4 regions of the Thermoanaerobacterium thermosaccharolyticum DSM 571 genome follow, and region 4 is predicted to be linked to each of the others. Evidence: riboswitches for the same ligand, from Rfam matches in the RefSeq annotation. Region 4 holds a riboswitch; each other region holds the start of a gene.
What was found. A riboswitch is a leader RNA that binds a small molecule or an ion and turns the genes downstream of it on or off. The one in region 4 is predicted to bind S-adenosylmethionine.

Region 1 (4,219 bases), 810 kb from region 4:
CAAACCATAAGATATGTTGCTAAGTCCAATAATCGTGCTTACACCAAGTTCACTTTTTACAAGTTTAATTGCCTTTAAAGTTTCAATCGCCGCCGTCTGCTCCGATGACACCGTAAGAGCTATGCAATCAATTATAATATCTTCCTTTGGTATTCCATAGTCAAAGGCTGTTTTTACAATCTTTTCAGCATTTTTAAGCCTTTCCTCCGCATTTCTAGGAAGCCCTTCATCGCTTATTGTAAGTCCTATAACGTTAGTACCATACTTTTTAACAATGGGCAATACTTCTTGTAAGCTTTTTTCTTTTGCGCTTACAGAGTTTATAATCGGCTTTCCTCTTACTATTCTTACTGCATTTTCTATTGCTTTGACATTGCTGCTATCTATCTGCAACGGCAGATTGACAATATTTTGAATCTGCGAGACGACATAAGGCATTAGCTTCTCTTCATCTATTCCCGGCACTCCAATATTTATATCCAACATATCAGCGCCTAAATTTTCCTGTGAGCTCGCTTCATCAAACAGAATATTAAACTTACCCTCTTTTATAGCCGCACTTAGCCTTTTTTTACCTGTCGGATTTATCCTCTCACCTATTATACATATTGGGTTATTTTCACCTATGAAAACAGTTTTTGTATTTGATGAAACTGCTGTCACTTTCCTCATGGTCGATTTATGCTCAACATTATATACATCGTTCTTTAATAATTTAATGAACTCCGGTGTCGTGCCACAGCAGCCACCTACAATAGATGCGCCACACTCTAAAAGTTTTTTTGACTGATGTACAAATTGCTCCGGCGATACATTGTAGAACGTCTTGCCATCCTTTAAATGAGGCATCCCGGCATTTGGCTGCGCTAAAATAGGTATTCGAGCAACTTCCGACATCTTTTTTACTATATCAGCCATCATATCAGGCCCTGTAGAACAATTCACGCCAATAGCGTCAAGCCCCAACCCTTGAAGACTCACAACAGCTGTCACAGGATCTGTCCCCATCAATGTTCTTCCATCTTCTTGAAACGTCATAGTGCATATTACTTTTAAATTCGTATTTTCTTTCACTGCAAGAATAGCCGCCTTAGCTTCTAAAATATCTGACATAGTTTCTATTAGTGCTAAATCTGCACCTGCCTTTTCACCTTCTACAGCGACTTCAGAAAAGGCATTATATGCTTCATCAAATGTAAGTTTGCCGAAAGGCTCCATCAATTCTCCAATAGGTCCCATCGAAAGGGCAACCGCTTTATCTCCTGCAGCCTTCTTTGCTATCTTAACAGCACTTCTTACTATCAACGGTACATCGCCAGAAAGATTATAAGCTTTCAATTTTATCCTATTGGCACCAAAAGTATTTGTTTCAATCACATCAGCGCCAGCATCGATGTACGATTTATGAATTTCATATACGATATCCGGGTGTGTTATGTTATAGTACTCTGGGCACTCACCTGTTTTAAGCCCTTTCATTTGAAGCATCGTTCCCATTGCTCCATCAAACACAATTACACTATTCTTTAAGTTCTTTAAAATATCCAATGATTACATCTCCTTACAGTGATTACAAAACTTCTTTTTTAATATCTGTCTTTATATTTTTTACATTATTGATAATATCGACGACGATGTCCGTCCTCCCAAGCGGCATAATATGAACACCACTTACCAGATTTTTTATCTTATTTATAAACTCTACCGCAATTTTAAGTCCTTCGCCTTTTCCGTTGTTTTTTAATCTTTCAAGGATGTAATCAGGTATTTCAATGCCTGGTACCTTTGCATTTAAATTGACAGCCATTTTATAACTTTTAAGCGGCAGAACACCTACTAAGACAGGTATGCCGAACTTGCTTATTGCATCAAGGAATCTATATAATATTTTTTCATCATAAACCGGTTGTGTCTGTATAAATGATGCCCCATTTTCTATTTTTATCTTTAATTTTTCTATTGATTCTTTGCTTAAATCATTTGGATTTGCTGTAGTACCTATACAAAAGCTTGTCGATGACTCCAGCCTGTTTCCACTGTAGTCAAAACCGTTGTTTAACGATTTTGCAATCTTAATTAACCCTATAGAATCCACATCGTATACACCAGTTGCTTGAGGTACATCTCCACGTTTAGGATCATCACCCGTCAATGCAAGAATATTTCTTACTCCAAGAGCATACGCCCCTAAAAGCTCTGCCTGAAGACCTATAAGATTTCTATCCCTGCAAGTTAGATGGAATATAGTTTCAATATTCAGATGATTTTGTAGAAGATGTGCAAGCGCAATCGGACTCATCCTCATGTTTGCCATAGGACAGTCAGTTATATTTAAAGCATCCACTATTCCATACAATTTTCTTGCTTCTTCAATAGAATTTGAAATATCAGCTCCTTTTGGCGTTGACATCTCAACAGTAACAACAAATTCACGGTTATTGAGCTTTTGACATAAATTTTTTGAATTTAACAATATAACCCCTCCTGATAAAAATAAAAAAATCTCTTCGCCAAAAGAAGAGATAAATGTGCTCCCATCTTTCAGCGATACGCTGCTGGAATTGGCACCGTGATATCCGGTTGCCGAGCTTCATAGGGCCAGTCCCTCCGCTACTCTTGATAAGAGTTTATTATATTAATTTGTTAAATTATATAATACAATCCAGATGCTTAAATGTCAATGAAATATTTGTTGAATCATTAAAATTCCTTGGTGTTTTATGCTGCAATTAATCTTTTATTTTTTTAAAAATGTGAAAAGATATATATGAGGTGATTTTATGAGATACAGAAAAATAGTCGAACCTGTAGTTTCCATCACATCAGGACCTGATGAAATAGAAAACCTAAACAACGCATTAAATTTACTTCCACTTCAAAATTTAATAGATGCAGGCAATACAGTTGTGATTACACCTAATTTTGTCAAAAGCAAACCGCCACAAAGCGGTACAATAGTCGGTCCAAATACATTAAGGGCATTAATCAGGTATATAAAATCGAAAAATCCCGGAAGAATAGTAATTGCCGCCGGTTCTGGCGGTGATCCTACGCCAAAAGTCATGTCAGATAATGGCATTGATAAAGTCATATCAGAAGAGGGCGTCGAGTTTGTGGATTTAAATTATGGACCTTATGTAGAACTGTTGCTTGACGATTGCCTCGTTAAATCTACAAAAGTAAATGACCTTTATGAAAAGATGGATGTTTTGATTTCATTCACTCAAATGAAGATACACGAGGAAGCGACTGTGTCCCTTGGAATAAAAAACATAGCTTTAAGCTGGCCTCCTGCAGAAATACATGGATTTCCGAAAAAAAATCTAGGAATACATGATGACCTCCACAATTTCATAAGAGCAATGGCAGAAAAAATTTCTATAGACCTTACAATATTAAGCGCACAAGAAGCAATGATAGGCACAGGCCCATCTGAAGGAAAGCCTATCAATGCAAACATGATAATAGCAGGAACCGATCCTGTAGCAACTGACACGGTAGGTGCCAGAATGTTTGGATTCATGCCGCAGGGGGTAAACTATTTATTTCAATGCGCCAAAAGAGGTGTAGGAACAGGCGAATTAAAAAATGTCACAATTAAAGGAATACCATTACAACAGGCTGAATTAAATTTTTCAACTTTAGCGTATGGCTATGGCATTGCGCTGGATTCAAATGGAATCAAACAAATGGTACCTGGCAAATCATAAAAATGTTAAGTTGCACAAATAAAGGTTTTAATTATTAAATATATTATGAGATTCCACTGCAAAAGTCTTCTTTATCTATTATTAGATAAAACATTTTTAAATTTAGGCAAATTTTGGAATCGCATAAAACTAGTTAAAAATTAGTTTTGCAGTGGAATCATATGTATTATCTTAATATTGTATTTATATTTTTTTAATGACAGGTTTGTATTCTTTATTTATTACCTTTTTACTATAGTATTTAATGCCTATAAATGATATAGCCGTAAATAACAGTCCCGATATAGCTTCTATCATCTGGGAAAAATTATCTATTCCAAATATATGTGCTACAGCATAACCAGCAAACACACCTACAAAGAAAAATAAAAGCGGTATGCCATACATTATCATAGTAGCCTTTAACATTGAAGTTTCTCTAATTTCTAATAAAACATTATCACCAACTTTTAATTCATCAATTGCATCAACTTCAACCATCATTCTGTTATTGCTTCCCATATCACATG
Region 2 (4,219 bases), 680 kb from region 4:
ACAAATGAATTTTTGATGAAGCTTAATACATTTACCTTCTTATCTCTTTTTATGAGAAGCATGATTTCAGATGCTGCTGTAAAAGCGTAAACAGGCAAGAAAGAAAGCGTAGCCAGCAATATTATGAATGTAAATGCTGAAACCAAGGACTTCGTATAATTCATCAATAATAGCAAATTGACCAAGACAGATCCTATAATCAATGATGTATGAGGTGTTTTAAATTTAGGATGTACTTGAGCAAAAATTTCAGGAAACAATCCGTCTTTTCCTGCTGCATACGCCACACGGGCTGTTGATAAAAGCCAACCTACTGTTGTTCCAAGTACACTTATAACAGAACCTATGATTATCACATTTGCGATGTTCTTTCCTAAAAACTGCTTAAGTATGTCAGCAATTGGCGAAGCACTTTTAGCAAGTTCGTTTTGAGGCATTGCACCCATTGCAGAAATATTTATTGCAAGGTACATAACTACGGCTATCAATATACCGAAAATCGTACTTAATTTTACGTTTCTTTCAGGGTTTTTGATTTCTTCAGCAGTTATCGACGCAGTCTCAAGTCCTACAAATGCCCACAATGTGGAAGTAGCGGCTGCTGACAGCGTACCAATGCCTTTATCTGCCGGAAATAATGGCAAGATGTTGCTGGTTTTGAAATGTATGGCTGAAACAGCTATAAAAAATAGAAATAAACAAATCTCAAAGACAGTTATAGCTGTTTGAGTCGAACCTGCCCTTTTTACACCTACTATATTGATGATTGTAAAAATCCATAGCACAGCACTTGCATATATAAAAGCTGCAAGGTGGCTTTTGGATAAAATTGGGAATAAAGCGCTTGAATAGCTTGCGACTGCGATGACGACAGCAGCATTTCCGATCCAAGAACCGTTCCAATAAAGCCATGCATTGATAAAACCTATAAAGTCACCAAAAGCCAATTTTGAGTACTCATATGGACCACCTGCTTTTGGGATCCTCGAACCAAGGTTTGCAAATGATAACGCAAGAAAGATTGACCCTAAGCCGGTAATAAGCCAGGCAAGTATTGTTGCGCCGGGACCGGACTTTGATGCTAATGTAGCTGGAAGCATAAATATGCCAGACCCCATCATGTTGCCTGTCACCAATGCTGTTGCAATAAATAAACCTATGTCTTTTTTGAGCTTTTGTGCTTTGTCCATGTATATGATTCCTTTCTATAAATTTTAAAATAGCATAATTAAATTAGCACAGAGAAGTAAAAAAGTCAATGAATAATTTTGCAGGATATATATAAAAATATGCAGGAATAGAAGATTATCGACATTTCTATCCCTGCACAAATATAATGTCTATTCAATGGAGTTTATGTCAAACGGCGTTTTTTGATATACGTAGTAATTTAACCAGTTTGAAAAAAGCAGGTTTGCATGGCTTCTCCACTTTACAATAGGCTCATTGTTTGGGTCATCTCCCGGGAAATAATATTTAGGAACTTTTATAGGGATGCCTTTTTTTAAGTCTCTTTCGTATTCAAATTTAAGTGTCAATGGATCGTATTCAGAATGACCTGTGACAAATATTTGCCTGCCATTTTTCGTGCTTATTATATATAACCCTGCTTCATCTGATTCAGCAAGTATTTCAAGATCATCAACTAATTGTATATCTTCCTTTCTTACTTCTGTGTATCTTGAATGTGGAGCGTAAAATACATCATCAAATCCCCTTAGTAAATCGACATTTTTTTTGGATACTTTATGTAAAAAAACGCCAAACATTTTTTCTTTTAATGGGTATTTAGGAATGTTGTAGTGGTAATAAAGGCCTGCTTGAGCACCCCAGCAGATATGAAATGTAGAGTACACATTGTGTTTGCTCCATTCCATTATTTTTTTAAGCTCCTGCCAGTAATCCACATCTTCAAAATTTAATGTTTCTACTGGTGCTCCTGTTATTATAAGGCCGTCAAATTTTTCATCTCTTATATCATCAAATGTCTTGTAAAATGTTTCTAAATATTCCGCTGCAGTATTTTTTGATTTGTGAGACGCAGTATAGAGAAATGTTAAATCTATCTGCAATGGATTATTGCTTAGCAATCTTAATAGCTGCGTCTCTGTGACGCTTTTTGTAGGCATTAAGTTTAGGATTGCGATTTTGAGAGGACGTATATCTTGATGAATTGCTCTTTCTTCAGCCATCACAAATATGTTTTCCTTTGCTAAAATATCAATTGCAGGCAGTCCGTCAGGAATTTTTATCGGCATTTTTGTACCTCCTTCAGCGTAAAATAAAAACGCCTCCTGAGAAGAGGCGTAAATATTCACATCTTCTCATCTCCCAAAGCTAAACGCTTTGCAGGAATTAGCACCATTTTCATAAAAATATGACGGTTGCCGGGTTTCATAGGGCCAGTCCCTCCACCACTCTTGATGAGTTTTGAATTTATAATATTAAATTGTTAAATTAATTATATATTCGTTAATTGTTAATGTCAATAACAAGTTAACTTGCTATTCATCTTTTGTACATCAATTTATTCTTTTGTCTGTGCAGTTACGTATATTTCTAGTGTCGTATTGATTACTATGTATTTCACTTTTAAAGATACTTTTTTATTCTCGATGGATAAAATGCGCCCTTCAAAGATATTAAAAATTAAATCAGGATTAATTTTTTCAACTTGCTTTCCATAAATATCTTTCAACTTTTCATTAATATATTTTTCAACTTCTATTCTGATTTTACTGTCACTATTAGAAACATAAGGTTTTATATCAGTTACTACTCTATAGGATTGATTCTTTAATGATTCATTCAATTTTTCTATTTTTTCATTTAGTGCTGCATTGTTTAATTTATATGCATCTCTTTCAAATGATATTTTTTCGATCACGATGCCATTTGCCACATTTACAATTGATCCCCCTATAATTACACCTATTAAAAAGACACTTACGAATGATGTGATTTTATTCATTTAAATTCACCTATTATGCACGTAATCAATTTAAACCCGGAATAAGAACCTAGAAAAGCACCAGAAAGGATTAGACCTTGTTTTGCTAGCTGCGTAAATTCGCCGCTTAACCCTATTTCAAGACCTCTTATTGTTGTGAAGGAACCTCCAAGCCCGACGAGTATAGCCCAAAGCCTTATGTCATTTAATATAGAATTGATTATCTTTATTGGAGACTCAAATATGAAAAGTGATGAAAGAGAGCCGAATATAGTGCCTCCAATAACAACACCAAGGGACGTAAAATATGGTATGAAAAAGACTCTGAATATTTTTATTAACATAAAACCACCTCATATATTTATATGCCTATAAAATTTAAAATATCTGATGTGCGGCTTTTATTTATTAAGCCTTGCAATTATAATTAAATATGAGGTGAAAAAGATGTATGATGTAATTATCATTGGCGGTGGACCTGCAGGATCTACCTTAGCCAGAAGATTATCAGCTCAAGGATATAAAGCTTTATTGATAGAAAAGTTTACTATGCCGAGATATAAAGCGTGTGGCGGCGGAATAACGCCAAGGTGCTATAAAATGTTAGATCTTGATATAAGTGATTATGTGGAGGATACCACATATAAGATTGCTTTTAAATTTCCAAACAATAAATCAGTAGTCCTAGAGACTGAAAAACCTATCATATATCAAGTGGATAGGACTAAATTTGATAAATACTTAATAGACAAGGCAGTTGAGAGCGGTTGTGATGTACATGATGGGGAAAAATTTTTAGACTTTTACAGAGATGGCAAGGAAGTCGTTGTGAAAACAGATAGAGGTCAGTATAAAACGAGGATATTAGTAGGTGCGGATGGAATAAACAGTACTGTTGCATATAAGGCAAATTTGTTAAATGGAGAAAAAGGTATTGCTCTTGAAGCAGAGGTATATGTTGATAAATGCGATATTGAAAAAGTGAGAGGTGAAGTTGTAGTAGATTTTAACGCAATAAAATACGGCTATGGCTGGGTATTTCCCAAAAAAGATAGATTGTCTATCGGCGTTGGAACTTTTTTAAGTAAAACATCAAAAATAAAGGAAAATCTTTCTAATATGATTGACGAAAATGTAGTTGGCAATGTAGAAGAATGCAAAATATACGGGCATCAACTGTCATTTCCGAATGGAAAAGATGGGACTTATAACAATGATAAAGTTATCTTAATTGGAGATGCTACAAGGCTTGCTGATCCATTTACAGGT
Region 3 (4,219 bases), 750 kb from region 4:
GTAATGCTCTTCCTTCGTTTGTAGCATCATTTGGCACTGCCACGGTTGCACCGTCTTTTATTTCATCTTTCGATTTTATCTTTTTTGAATATGCTCCCATTGGTTCTACGTGTACTTTGACTAGTGGCACCAGTTTCATATTATTTTTCTTTTCGAAGTCTTCTAGATATGGAACGTGCTGAAAGAAATTGGCATCTATTTGTTTGTCGTTTAATGCAGTATTAGGAGTCACATAGTCAGTAAATTCTTTTATTTCGAGATCTACTCCTTCTTTTGCTAAAATTGGCTTTACTACATTAAGTATTTCTGCGTGAGGATTTGGGGATGCCCCTACAACTATTTTTGTCATTTTATTTGAATTAGTACCTGCATTTGAGTTGGTCTCATTAGTATTTGCCTTAGTGCATCCTACAAGGGCGAATGATAATGTTAATATTAATGTAATCAATAATATTATTTTTTTCATCTATACCATCCTTTCATCTTTTATCAACTTTTTTTGCCAGGTAGTTTCCTAATCTTTGTACGATTTCTACAAAGACGATTAAAACGATTATTGTTGCAATGAGTACATCTGTTTCAAATCTTTGATATCCATACCTTATAGCTAAATCTCCAAGACCACCCCCTCCAATAGCACCTGCCATAGCAGAATAGCCGAGAATATTTATGATTGTAAGTGTTATACCCAATATCAGTGAGGGCAGTGACTCTGGTATCATGACTTTAAATATTATCTGTGGGATTGTTGCACCAACAGATATTGATGCTTCTATGACACCCCAATCAACTTCTTTCAGCGATGACTCAATTACTCTGGCTACAAAAGGGGCAGCCGCAACTGACAGAGGTACTATTGCTGCTGTTGGTCCAATTGTAGTACCTACTATGAGCCTTGAAAGTGGGAAAATTGCAATTATAAGAATTATAAATGGTATTGATCTCATAATGTTAATGATGGTACCCAATATGTGGTTTAGTTTTATATTTTCGGATAAATGGCCTTTATCTGTTATTACCAGTATTATTCCTAGCGGTAGACCTATTATTACAGAAAAAAGGGTAGAGAAAAATACCATATACAGTGATTCCCACAAAGGCTGCTCCAAAAGCTGCCATAAGTTTATTAAGTATTGTATTGTGTTACTAGATGATACCATTTTTAAGCACCTCTATTCTAAGGCTGTTTTTTTCTAAAAATTTTATTGCATCTTTTATAGAACTTGGATCTCCATTAATCTTTATAAGGAGATTTCCTATTTGGGAGTTCTGGACTCTTTCTATATTTCCAGAGATTATATTGACGTCAACGTCGAATTTTTTTATCATATGCGATATTACAGGCTCGTTGCTGCTGTTTCCAAAGAATGACAGACGCAATATTTCTTCATTTGGATTCTCGTCGTCTATGAGGATGTCTGGTGGAAGCTCTGCTATCATATCTTTTAAAAATCTTTTCGACGTCTCCGTAGAAGGATTGGAAAAAATGTCTATTACATTTCCTTCTTCGATGATAACGCCATTTTCCAAAACAGCGACTCTATCACATAAGTTTCTTATGACTGACATTTCATGTGTTATGACGACTATTGTGATACCGTATTGTTTGTTGATATTTCTCAGCAAGTTTAATATTGATTCTGTCGTCGTCGGGTCTAATGCAGATGTCGCTTCATCTGATAAAATTATATTGGGATTATTGGCAAGCGCCCTTGCTATGCCGACTCTTTGCTTCTGACCACCAGATAGTTGCGAAGGATATGCGTATTTCTTGTCTTCAAGTTCAACGACTTTAAGAAGCTCGTTTACTCGCTTTTTTATAACAGAATCTTTAGCTTTTGAGATTTTTAAAGGAAAAGCTATGTTTTCATACACTGTAGAGTTCATCAAAAGATTGAAATGCTGAAATATCATGCCAATCTTTTTTCTCATTTCACGAAGTTCTTTTGGGCTTAACTTTGTCATGTCAGTACCATTTATGGAGACACTTCCCGTTGTGGGCTTTTCAAGCATGTTTATGCACCTTATTAATGATGATTTGCCAGCGCCGCTTAAGCCCATTATGCCGTATATTTCACCATCATTTATTGTTAAATTTATGTCTTTGAGTGCAACTACATCTTTTCCATTTGTGCTGTATACTTTGCTTAAATTCTTAATTGTTATCAATGTATTTCACCTTCTTTATGAAAAGTTTGGAGAGTTAAAAAATGCAATAAAAAAAACCTCCCAATGAAAGAGGTTAGATCCTCTCTCATCTCTCAGCATTAAAGCCGCAGGAATTGGCACCATTGCACTTTCGTGCCGGTTGCCGGGTTTCATCGGGCCAGTCCCTCCACCTCTCTGGATAAGAGAATAATTTCATTTTTAAATTGTTAAAATGATTATATAGGATTAAAAATGAAAAGTCAAGCGAAATTTTCATACTCGTAGATATTAAATTTATGTCATTCTCATATTGACACAGTGCTTACAAGTTTATGTTGAATTATGAGAATAATCGCTTATAATATAAATGTAAGATAAGTTAACTTATTAATAATTTGTCATAGACGAAAGGACAAAATCTTATGAAAGAATTAAGTGGGCGCCAACTAGAGATTTTAAAAAAAGTTATGTCAAAAGAGATGTCCAGCTTAGACGATATCGTCGCTAATTATAAATTAAGCAAAAGAACAATTTATAGAGAGATAAATGCCATAAATGAATACATTAAAGATTACAACTTAAAGTTGAAAAACAATGAAGGTGTTTTGGCAGTAGAAGGTGCTGACAGCGATATAGAGAAATTTAATTTTGATGTTATAGGTTATCGTCCTAGTGTAGATGCTGAGAAAAGGCGAAAGTTAATTCTCTCAGAGCTACTACAAATGAAAGAGCCTGTTAAGCTGGAGTATTTTGCAAGAGAGTACAATGTCACAACTGCTACAATTAGCTATGACATAAAAGAAATAGATAAATGGCTAAGTAGGCAAAAAGTCACAATTGTGACTAAGCCAGGTGTTGGCATATATGTAAAAGGTGATGAAAGCAATATAAGAAAGGCTATAATAAATTTTCTCTATGACAATGTTGCGACGAAAGACTTAATGGAATTTTTAAATAGAGGGTACAATAATATAAACAGATTAAGTGAGGACATCAATGACAGGCTATTGCGACTTATTGATTATGACACAGTTTTGAAGATAGAGAAAGCTATACAAAGATTAGAGAAATCACTGGACTACGAGCTGGCTGAAAGCTCTTATATGGGGCTTACAGTTCACCTGGCATTGGCGTTAAAGAGAATAAAAGAAGGCGAAAAGATCAAAATAGGTAATGAAAGCCTTCTTGAACTTAAAAAATCAGATGAGTACAGATTTGCAGAAATGCTTGCTAAATATTTGGAAGAAGAATTTGATGTCTTTATTCCTGAAGATGAAATCGGTTATATAACAATTCATCTTCAAGGTGCCAGATATAGAGCAAACACGGAAGATGTAAATGACGAATTTGTAAATGAAGTTTTATACGATATGATAGACGTTGCTGAAAGAGTATTTGGCACAAGTTTTAGAGATGATTCAATGCTTTTAAGTGGTTTAAAGACTCATCTAAGACCTACGATTTTTAGACTAAGGATGGGCCTTGCAATAAGGAATCCACTTATAAACGATATAAAAGACAGGTATAGTGCACTGTTTGAAAGGTGTATATTAATTGCAAATGTATTGAAGAATAAGCTTGATGTTGATGTTCCAGATGATGAGATTGGCTATATTGCGATGCATTTTGGAGCAGCTATAGCAAGGAAAAATGACAAAACGAAAAGGCATAATATTCTAGTAGTATGTGCAAGTGGAATCGGCACATCCAGAATGCTTTTGTCAAAGCTTCAGATGTTTCCGCAGTTAAACATTGTAGATACCGTTTCAAGCCTTAGAGTAAAAGATTTTAAAGATAGATATGATATTGACTTAATTGTATCTACTATACCTCTTGATATAAAGGACAAAAAAACGGTAATTGTCAATCCATTACTTTTAGACGATGACGTCAAAAAGTTAAAAGATGCATTAAATACAGACTTCATAATGGATTTTTCCAGCAGAAAGGCAGAAGGCGATAAATATAAAGAGCTTCTGCACATAGCAGAATACGGTAAAAGAATTATTGAATTGTGCAGCTCTCTCAAATTTAAAGATGTCTTCGGCAAAAATTCAAAAGAGATTATTGA
Region 4 (4,219 bases):
GAAGAAGGTATATTGTTTCATGTGAAAAGGTAGAATAAGTGGTAAATGCTCCTATAAATCCTGTCATAATAAACAATCTAACATCATTATCAAAAAAATGTACAATCTTAGGGTTTGACAAAACATTCAAGAGAAATGCACCTAATACATTGATTACAAATGTTTCAATAGGCACAATAAATTCTCTGTTTTCCTTAATATGCCTAGATATCTCATACCTTAAAATTGCACCGAAAACTCCTCCAAGACCTACTAACAAAATATTTGACATCAATTTTCTTCACGTCCTTGTAATATTTTTGCTGTTTTATCTCCCAATTCAAACCCTATAAATGACATGATAAATCCAACCAATATCGACAGCAATACATATATCAAAGCTACTGCAATTCTTCCATTTCTTAATAAATCCATGGTTTCTTTAGTGAATGTTGAAAATGTAGTAAAGGCACCGATGAACCCAGTCGTAATTGCCAATCTAATATTAAAATTAACCTTAAATTCTTCAAGTGTCAAATTCGATATATAGCTTAATAAAAATGATCCAAAAATATTTATAAAGAAAGTCTCAATCGGAAATACAGTATGCAATATACTTTGATAATAGCTCGAAACTATATATCTCAAAATCGCACCGAAAAAACCGCCAATTCCTATATAGATGTATTCCATGAAAATTGCCCTCCATTTTCATAAGATAGTAATAAATAAGCTCCTATTGAGTTAGTATACCCAATAGGAGCCATCAGCTTCGACGCATTTAAAGGTGAGCTCCATCACCTTACAACAACAATTATATCACAGATTTGTTTTCAAAGTAAATATTTCATAATGATATACATTATATTTTGCCTAATTTTTTATATAACTTCACTTTCTATTGTATTAACATGTCTAATATCCTCTTCATTTCCGTTATACAACACCTTGAAGAGACTTTCTATTATACACATTTTTTTGTTTTCTAAACTTTCTATAAACCTGTTTATATCATTATCAAAAAGCTTGAAAACTGCTGCATAAGTACTGCCATCATAAACAGACTCATTAAATGAAGCACCATTATCAGTAAAAATTTTTAAAATATTTTTTATATTGCACTTGTAAGATGGTTTAAATCTTATATAAAATACATCTGTAAAACTACCGTTAAAAGCTGAAATATGTTTTGCCGTATGATTTGCTTTAATGCCGTAATTCAATAGTATATCAATTAAATCTGCAACAACTGAATCCCCTGTAGGCATTTGTCCTGCACCTTTTCCAATAAAAATAAATTCTTTAAAATGATCTCCTCTCAGTATAACAGCATTGTTTACATTACCAACACTTGCTAAAATATTGTTAGCTTCTATTAGTATAGGCTCTACACTCGCATAGACATTTCCCTTCTCGTATTTAGCCCATGCAAATGGTTTAATTTTATATCCCCATTTTCCAGCATAATATATATATCGTCATACTTTATTTCATTTATACCATATCTCATTATTGAATTAACAGAAACATCAACATCAAATGCTTTTTTTATGAGAATCACAAGCTTATACAGAGCATCGAATCCTTTTATATCGTAATCCGGATTGCTTTTCCGCATACCCTCGCTTTTGAGCGGCTGCAAGTGCCTCATCATATTTCATTCCCTTTTCTATTATCTGTGTCAATATGTAGTTTGTCGTACCGTTTATTATTCCTCCAACAAAATTTATTTCATCGGTTATTTTGAGTCTTTCAATCTGATGTATAACAGGTATTGCTCCAGCAACACTTGCCTCAAATTTTAAAAATACGCCGTTTTCCTCTGCCATTTTTCTTAGCTCGTCTCCATATTTTGCTATTAATTCTTTGTTTGCAGTAATAACATGCTTCTTAGAAATTAACGCCTTTTTCACGTAATCGTAAGCAGGATCAATTCCTCCCATTACTTCAATTATTGCACTTATTTCGCTATCACACAAGATTTCGTTAGCATCAGTTGTTAGTATTTCATCTATACCATTAACATTTCTCGGTTTATCAGGATGCTTCACAAGTATTTTTTTTATTTCAGGATAAAATCCCGTTTTTTGTTTTATATGCTGTTTTCTTGATGTAACTATTTTATAGACTCCGCTCCCTACTGTTCCAAACCCCAACAAACCAATCTTAAATTCCATGTGACATACCTCCTAAAAATTTTTGGCCCTCTTCAATGAGAAGAGGGCCAAAATACGCCGCTCCTCTCATCTCTCAGGTTTTTTCCTGCAGGATTTGGCACCAAACGCATATAAATGCCGGTTGCCGGGTTTCATCGGGCCAGTCCCTCCACCACTCTTGATAAGAGGCTTTCAATATTCTCTTTTAAATTTATTAATGAATATATTATCACTTTATACTATTATAGTCAAGCATTCTTTTAATTCTGGTACTTTGTATTTTAAAATTCTCCTTGTAAGTTGATTAAAAAAGCGTTCAGCAATATTCCTTAATTATTATTTCCTTGATTCTGAACAAAAAATCATGGCTTGAAGGAGCCTTTTCTTTCCCTCTGACCATGATTCTATGATACAACTTTATTTTCTTTGACACAACTTTTTTTACTTTGATACGAATTTATTTTTGTTTAACAATAATTACAAGAAATTTACATTTCCCTTCTACCTTCCAATGCCCTCGATAAAGTAACAGAATCAGTATATTCGAGGTCACCACCAACAGGTACACCATGTGCTATCCTCGTCACTTTTATGCCAAAAGGTTTTATAAGTTTTGCAATGTACATAGCAGTCGCTTCGCCTTCTATATCGGGATTTGTCGCTAATATAATCTCCTTTATGTCGTTATTATTAATCCTTTCTAGCAATTCTTTTATCTTTATATCTTCTGGTCCTATACCGTCCATGGGTGATATTACACCATGCAGCACATGGTATAAACCACGATACTCCCTTGTTTTCTCCATAGCTACTACATCTTTCGGATCAGATACCACACAAATAGTAGATGAATCTCTGGTTTCATCGCTACAGATATTGCATAAATCGCTATCAGTGAAATTATAACACTTGTTGCAGTATTTCAAATTGTTTTTTGCCTCCAATATAGCATTAGATAAATTAATAACGTCATCTTTCGGCATATCCAAGATGTAAAATGCAAGTCTCTGTGCTGTTTTTCGTCCAATACCTGGAAGTCTTGATAATTCATCTATCAGCCTTGACAATGACCTCGAATAAACATTCATCAATTAATTCACCTCAAAATAAGCCTGGTATATTAAAACCTCCTGTAATTTTTCCCATTTCCTCTGCAATCATGCGTTCAGCACTTCTTAAAGCCTGATTTACTGCTGCTAAGACTAGGTCTTCCAGCATCTCCACATCGTCCTTATCAACAACGGCAGGATCAATCTTTATACTGATCAACTCTTTTCTTCCATTAGCTACCACTTTTACAGCTCCACCGCCTGCAGACTCTTCAACCGTCTTGTTTTCAAGCTCTTCCTGCATTTTCTTCATTTGCTCTTGCATCTGCTGTGCTTGTTTTATCATGTTATTCATGTTAAAACCGCCAGGAAATCCTCCTTTTGCCATCCACAATACCTCCTATTAATATTTTACTACTCTCTTCCTATTTATATGCTGATTTTGGCTGGGTAGTGATAAATTAATCTATAATTTCTACATCGCCAAAATATTTTTTTACTGCTTCAATCAACTCGTCATTTTCATTTTTTTTGACTACCACGTTCACTATATAATCTATTCCAGTCAATTTCTTAATAACATCTTTAATATAATCTTTATTTTCAACTTTATTCAGTTCATCTTTGTAGAATTCATGCTCCTTTGGATATTCTATCATAAAATTACCGTCTTTCAAATACGGTTTGCCTAAGCTCAAAAAAGAAAAAATCATCGGCCTATCTTTTTTTATTATATTCAGTGCTTTATTAAAGACTTCATTTGCATCGATTTTACCGCTTTTATCTGCACTTTCAGTAATTTCTATGTGCTCTTTTTTTATTTCATCTGCAGCAACTTTATCATTTTGAACACCCTTTTCGGATTTTACCACATCTTTTTTAGATATAATACCAGCATCATTTTCCCCATTAAATGCTACTTTAACGTTATTCAATCTATTTTCAAGTTTCTTAATCCTATCTAAAATGCTGTCTATATCAGGTGATATTTCAGGATTCATAAGCTTCAATACTGTTATTTCAAATAATATTCTT

Region 1: another riboswitch for S-adenosylmethionine. It lies ahead of TTHE_RS04230 (methylenetetrahydrofolate reductase); the one in region 4 lies ahead of TTHE_RS14465 (homoserine dehydrogenase).
Region 2: another riboswitch for S-adenosylmethionine. It lies ahead of metA (homoserine O-acetyltransferase MetA); the one in region 4 lies ahead of TTHE_RS14465 (homoserine dehydrogenase).
Region 3: another riboswitch for S-adenosylmethionine. It lies ahead of TTHE_RS10465 (methionine ABC transporter ATP-binding protein); the one in region 4 lies ahead of TTHE_RS14465 (homoserine dehydrogenase).

What each region holds. Positions count from the first base shown of each region.
Region 1 is NC_014410.1:864,654-868,872, reverse strand. Features, by position in the region: gene TTHE_RS04235 (homocysteine S-methyltransferase family protein) at 1-1,548, opposite strand, end outside; gene TTHE_RS04230 (methylenetetrahydrofolate reductase) at 1,571-2,473, opposite strand; SAM riboswitch class I at 2,532-2,626, opposite strand; gene TTHE_RS04225 (DUF362 domain-containing protein) at 2,781-3,710, shown strand; gene TTHE_RS04220 (SoxR reducing system RseC family protein) at 3,894-4,219, opposite strand, start outside.
Region 2 is NC_014410.1:730,691-734,909, forward strand. Features, by position in the region: gene TTHE_RS03575 (APC family permease) at 1-1,190, opposite strand, end outside; gene metA (homoserine O-acetyltransferase MetA) at 1,341-2,258, opposite strand; SAM riboswitch class I at 2,322-2,430, opposite strand; gene TTHE_RS03585 (sporulation membrane protein YtrI) at 2,528-2,971, opposite strand; gene TTHE_RS03590 (YtrH family sporulation protein) at 2,968-3,294, opposite strand; gene TTHE_RS03595 (NAD(P)/FAD-dependent oxidoreductase) at 3,398-4,219, shown strand, end outside.
Region 3 is NC_014410.1:2,092,115-2,096,333, reverse strand. Features, by position in the region: gene TTHE_RS10475 (MetQ/NlpA family ABC transporter substrate-binding protein) at 1-466, opposite strand, end outside; gene TTHE_RS10470 (methionine ABC transporter permease) at 480-1,160, opposite strand; gene TTHE_RS10465 (methionine ABC transporter ATP-binding protein) at 1,147-2,169, opposite strand; SAM riboswitch class I at 2,252-2,354, opposite strand; gene TTHE_RS10460 (BglG family transcription antiterminator) at 2,571-4,219, shown strand, end outside.
Region 4 is NC_014410.1:54,687-58,905, reverse strand. Features, by position in the region: gene crcB (fluoride efflux transporter CrcB) at 1-271, opposite strand, end outside; gene crcB (fluoride efflux transporter CrcB) at 271-672, opposite strand; fluoride riboswitch at 730-790, opposite strand; gene TTHE_RS14475 (hypothetical protein) at 861-1,247, opposite strand; partial or broken gene TTHE_RS14755 (homoserine dehydrogenase) at 1,272-1,421, opposite strand; gene TTHE_RS14470 (hypothetical protein) at 1,367-1,597, opposite strand; gene TTHE_RS14465 (homoserine dehydrogenase) at 1,545-2,156, opposite strand; SAM riboswitch class I at 2,220-2,323, opposite strand; gene recR (recombination mediator RecR) at 2,624-3,223, opposite strand; gene TTHE_RS00270 (YbaB/EbfC family nucleoid-associated protein) at 3,237-3,572, opposite strand; gene dnaX (DNA polymerase III subunit gamma/tau) at 3,646-4,219, opposite strand, start outside.